DNA from 2 places in the Pseudomonas sp. H3_D04 genome. Region 2 is predicted to be linked to the other one. Evidence: riboswitches for the same ligand, from Rfam matches in the RefSeq annotation. Region 2 holds a riboswitch; the other holds the start of a gene.
What was found. Region 2 has a riboswitch for cobalamin ahead of AB4N91_RS10400 (CbtB domain-containing protein). Riboswitches for the same ligand answer to the same signal wherever they lie in the genome.
Positions count from the first base shown of each region.

Region 1 (2,444 bases), 1.0 Mb from region 2:
GCGAGTTCCCTCGACATCAGTCAACGAATCGAGCAGGTACAACATCCCGCCGCACTCGGCCAGCAACGGTTTGCCGGCAGCATGATGGGCGCGGATCGCGTCGAGCATCGAGGTGTTCTGTGACAGCGCCACATGGTGCAGTTCCGGATAACCGCCCGGCAGATAAAGGCTGTCAGCTTCCGGTAGATCAGCATCGCGGATCGGCGAGAAGAACAGCAACTCGGCGCCCATGGCCCGCAGCAAGTCCAGGCTCGCGCCGTAGGTGAAGGCAAACGCTTCATCACGGGCCACGGCAATTCGGATGCCTTTAAGCAAAGGCTCGGCGGCGATCACGTCGGGCCCGGCGAACTCCACGGCAGGCGGCAGCGCCACATCGCAACTGCTGGCCAGCGATTCGGCCGCCGCATCGAGGCGCAGGTCCAGATCATTCAACTCGCTGGCCTGGACCAGACCGAGGTGCCGACTGGGCAATTCGATCGCGGTTTCCCGCGACAAGGCGCCGTACCAGCGCAAGCCTTCCGTCAGGCTGCCTTCGAGCAATTGCGCATGACGCAGCGTGCCCACGCGGTTGGCCAGTACACCGGCAAACGGCAAGTCCGGCTGATACTTCGCCAGCCCCAACGCCAACGCACCAAAGGTCTGCGCCATGGCCGTGCCGTCGATCACGCCGAGCACCGGCACACCGAAGTGCCGCGCCAGGTCGGCACTGGACGGCGTGCCGTCGAACAGGCCCATGACGCCTTCTATCAGGATCAGGTCGGCTTCCCCGGCCGCTTCCCATAACAGACGACGACTTTCCTGCTCGCCGACCATCCACATGTCCAGTTGATACACCGGCGCACCGCTGGCGCGTTCGAGAATCATCGGGTCGAGAAAGTCCGGGCCACATTTGAACACGCGGACCTTGCGCCCCTGATTGCGGTGCAAACGGGCCAGCGCGGCGGTGACGGTGGTCTTGCCCTGACCGGAGGCCGGCGCGGCAATCAATACCGCCGGGCAATGACGATGACTATTCATAAAGTGCGGCTCACAACTCGACGCCTTTTTGCGCTTTGATGCCGGCCTGGAACGCGTGCTTGATCACGCCCATGTCGGTGACTGTGTCGGCCAGTTCGATCATCTCTGGCTTGGCGCCGCGACCGGTGACCACCACGTGTTGCATCGGCGGACGCGCCTGCAAATCACTGAGTACCTGATCGAGGTCGAGGTAGCCGTGCTTGAGGGCGATGTTCAACTCATCCAGCACCACCAGACCGATCGACGGGTCACGCAGCAGTTCCTGGGACACCGCCCATGCGGCCTCGGCGGCGGCGATGTCACGCTGGCGGTCCTGGGTTTCCCAAGTGAAGCCCTCGCCCATCACATGAAAACGCACCTGCTCCGGGAAGCGGCGGAAGAACAGCTCTTCGCCGGTGCTGTTACGGCCCTTGATGAACTGCACCACGCCGCACTGCATGCCGTGGCCCATGGACCGGGCGAGCATGCCGAAGGCCGAGCTGCTCTTGCCTTTGCCGTTGCCGGTCAGCACCAGCAGCAGACCGCACTCGTTCGGGGAGTTGGCGATGCGTTCGTCGATCACCGCTTTTTTGCGCTGCATGCGCGCCAGGTGGCGTTCGTCACGATCAGGGGAATCAGTCATGGGGAGCTCTCCGTTGAGGCTGGATAACGGCGGGCAGGCACAAGAATAGACGGCAACAAGCCTGGCATCGCCCACCGTGATGCCGTTGGATGAATCAGGCCGGTCTCCGGGCTCATGAGCGGCTTGCGCCGGACTGCGCGCCTTCCCATATCGACAGTCGACACAGTGGCTCAAGACGCAGTCTTTACTCATTTACCGTTGCGGGGGCAGCGCCGGGATCATGACTCTTCGTCGCTTGAAGAGAGTCACTCACCGGCTTCCCTGTTTCACTCTGTCGGCTTCGCCACAGAGCACCTGAAACAAGCCGCGAAGGTTAGAGGGTTGGGGGGGAGCGTCAATTGAAGACAGGGCACGGATTCTCGATAGACTGCCGCCCATCAATAACCTGACGTCAATCTTGCGCCATACTGCCAGCAGTGATATCAAAGCGCCATAAACCCAACAACACAATTACAAGGGTGAGCGACATGCAAGGCATGATCATCAGTAATCCGAAGCTGGAATTCCTGCGACCGGTGCTGGAACGCTGGTTTGACTGTATCGACCGCTTTAACGCCGTGCGCGGCGATAACGACACGCCTTATTGGTACGACGAGAAAGCCAACCTTGGCCTGCTCTGCGCCGCGGCCTGGATGGCGGAAATGGTCACGCTGCAACAAACGCCGACCCGTAAACAGAACGAAGAAGGCGAACGCAACAGCCGCGCCGACCTGTTTATCGCCACCGCCGAAGAACGCGCCTACCTTCAGGCCACTCAACGCTGGCCGAAGGTCAACAGCCTGAACCTGAGCCAGGCGCTGCAGGA
Region 1 covers NZ_CP162801.1:1,166,189-1,168,632, reverse strand. The annotation lists gene AB4N91_RS05615 (cobyrinate a,c-diamide synthase) at 1-1,017, opposite strand, end outside; gene cobO (cob(I)yrinic acid a,c-diamide adenosyltransferase) at 1,028-1,639, opposite strand; cobalamin riboswitch at 1,720-1,952, opposite strand; gene AB4N91_RS05605 (hypothetical protein) at 2,107-2,444, shown strand, end outside.
Region 1: it holds a riboswitch for cobalamin, as region 2 does, so the genes downstream of both, cobO (cob(I)yrinic acid a,c-diamide adenosyltransferase) here and AB4N91_RS10400 (CbtB domain-containing protein) in region 2, are expected to answer to the same signal.

Region 2 (2,444 bases):
GGTGCGTTCGAACGCGATGTCCGAATGATGGCTGAGTTGCGGTTTGTAACCTTCCAGTTGCTCACTGCTGAAATACATCAGCGGTAACGCCAGTTGTTCGGCGAGTTCGACCAGGCCAGGCTCATCACGCTTCAGGTCGATACTGGCCAGGGCCTTGATCTGGTGAAGTCCGATTTGATGAGCCTGCAATGCCTGATCGATCAACGCCCGCAGCGTGCTGGCGGGGCAGCCGCGCTGGCAGCCCAGGCCGACGACTAAAGTCGGCGCTGTGCGGGGATCAATCATGCGTGGTATTGGCCATCGCTTTTGCGGCGGAACAACCAGGCGCTGATCAGGCCCAGGGCCAGCCAGAACGCGACGTTGGTCAGCTGCGATGCGATTTTGAACTGCGCTTCCAGCGCTTGCGGAGCGAGCATCGAGTGCACTTCCGGTTGCGGCGCGCCGATCACGTGCGGAACGGCGAGAATCGCCACGCCAAGGATTTTCATCAGCCAGTGACGGCTGAACACGATCAACGCGATGCCGACCGCCGTGGAGGCGGCTGTACTGATCCACCAGAGTTGTCGTTGCGCCAGATCAGCTGCGGCAGTGCCCGGAAGTTCAGGCGGCAGGCCGAGGGTCGGGGCCAGCACGAAGGTCGCGTAACCGGCCAGGCCCCAAAGCAAGCCCTGGGAGGTTTTGGTCGGTGCACGCAAGGTGTAGAGGCCCGCGAGCATCAGGGCGAAACCGACGGCGACCACCAGGTTACCGCCCGTGGTCGACAGCAGGCGCTGCCAGCCGTCTTCCGGTTCCCAGGCTTCGGCGTCGTGAGTGTGAGCGGCGGCACCGGCGGCGTGTTCGTGAACTTCAACAGCGGCCGGCTCGGATTTTTCGTAAGTCTCGGCCTGCAGAATCAGCGGCGAGACCCAGAAACTTTGCAGCAGGGTCAGCAGCAGAGCGGCCAGCAGCCCTGTGAAACCTGCGGTTTGCGCAATACGCTTGATCATGTCGACAGGTCTCAATGGCACGGGAAGGCAGAGCTGTGACGGGTGTCGTGCGCGGCATTGTGCACCGCTTCGATGTGCGAGAACCCAGCGAAATACACAAGGCACGCGCCAAGGATCGACGCACACACGGCGGCGGTCAGGCGTTGGCTCAGGGTTGTGGTGGTACTGGCGGTGCTGTGGTCGGTGCTGCTGATGATCGACATGGCGCATCCCTCTGGTCTGTCAGCGGGTGAATAGAGCGCATGGAAGACCCCTGCGAGTCGGGCGCGCAGAGGTTCAAACAGCGCCCGCCCACCGCGGGTTTGTTATTCAGTGACGTAAAGGTCACTTTGTGTTGCGGGCCGGTCTCCGGGCTCACGAGGGGTCAAGGCTTGCGCCTGAACCTGCAAGCATCACCTTCCCATGCCGAACTGCTGGCACAGTGGATCTGACGCTTCGCTCGCTTACCGTTGCGGGGGCAGCACCGGACTGACATGGCTTGGAGTAAAGCACATGATTCACCGGTTTCCCGTTTCACCCTGTGAAGGGCACCCGTAACAAGGCGTGTAGGAGAGCATGGGCGGGGGTTTGACGTCAATTGGCATGGGTTCTCATTCGATAGCTAGGTGAATTCTTCGCGGGCACGCCTCGCTCCTGTAAACGCACCGCTGTCCCGCAGGAGCGAGGCGTGCCCGCGAAGGCGCCGGTGAGAGCGCCACAAGACATTGACCCGCCCCCACACCATGCGTAGCCTTGCGCTTTCGAGGTTCTTCGGCATTTGCCGAAGCTAAGAAGGGAACGCGGTCGATGCCGCGGCTGCCCCCGCAACTGTGAACGGTGATGTTCGCTGCCACGCCACTGCAAACCCTGTGCAACGGGTTCGCGGGAAGGCGCAGCGAATGCCAGGTCCATCGACCGGCACACCGTCAGCCAGGAGACCTGCCTCGACACAGATTCTCACTACAACCGGGCGGGGTGATCCGGTGGCGAACTCTTCCGCGCGCGCATCCGTCGCAGCGATTGTCGTCCCGTATGCCCGCCACCTTGCCAAAGGGCATCCGATGAAAACACTGGCCAAACTCCCCGTCACCATCGTTACCGGCTTCCTCGGCTCGGGCAAAACCACCTTGCTGCGGCACATGCTCGACAACGCTCAGGGCCGCCGCATTGCGGTGATCGTCAACGAGTTCGGCGAGCTGGGCATCGATGGCGAAATCCTCAAGCAGTGCACCATCGGCTGCACCGAACAAGAGGCCAACGGCCGCGTCTACGAATTGGCCAACGGTTGCCTGTGCTGCACCGTTCAAGAAGAATTCTTCCCGGTGATGCGCGAATTGGTCGCCCGTCGCGGCGATCTCGACCACATCCTCATCGAAACCTCGGGCCTGGCCCTGCCAAAACCGCTGGTGCAAGCCTTCCAGTGGCCGGAAATTCGCAGCGCTTGCACCGTTGACGCGGTCATCACCGTGGTGGACAGCC
Region 2 covers NZ_CP162801.1:2,211,211-2,213,654, forward strand. The annotation lists gene AB4N91_RS10390 (cobalamin biosynthesis protein) at 1-285, opposite strand, end outside; gene AB4N91_RS10395 (CbtA family protein) at 282-986, opposite strand; gene AB4N91_RS10400 (CbtB domain-containing protein) at 998-1,189, opposite strand; cobalamin riboswitch at 1,309-1,536, opposite strand; cobalamin riboswitch at 1,713-1,926, shown strand; gene cobW (cobalamin biosynthesis protein CobW) at 2,027-2,444, shown strand, end outside.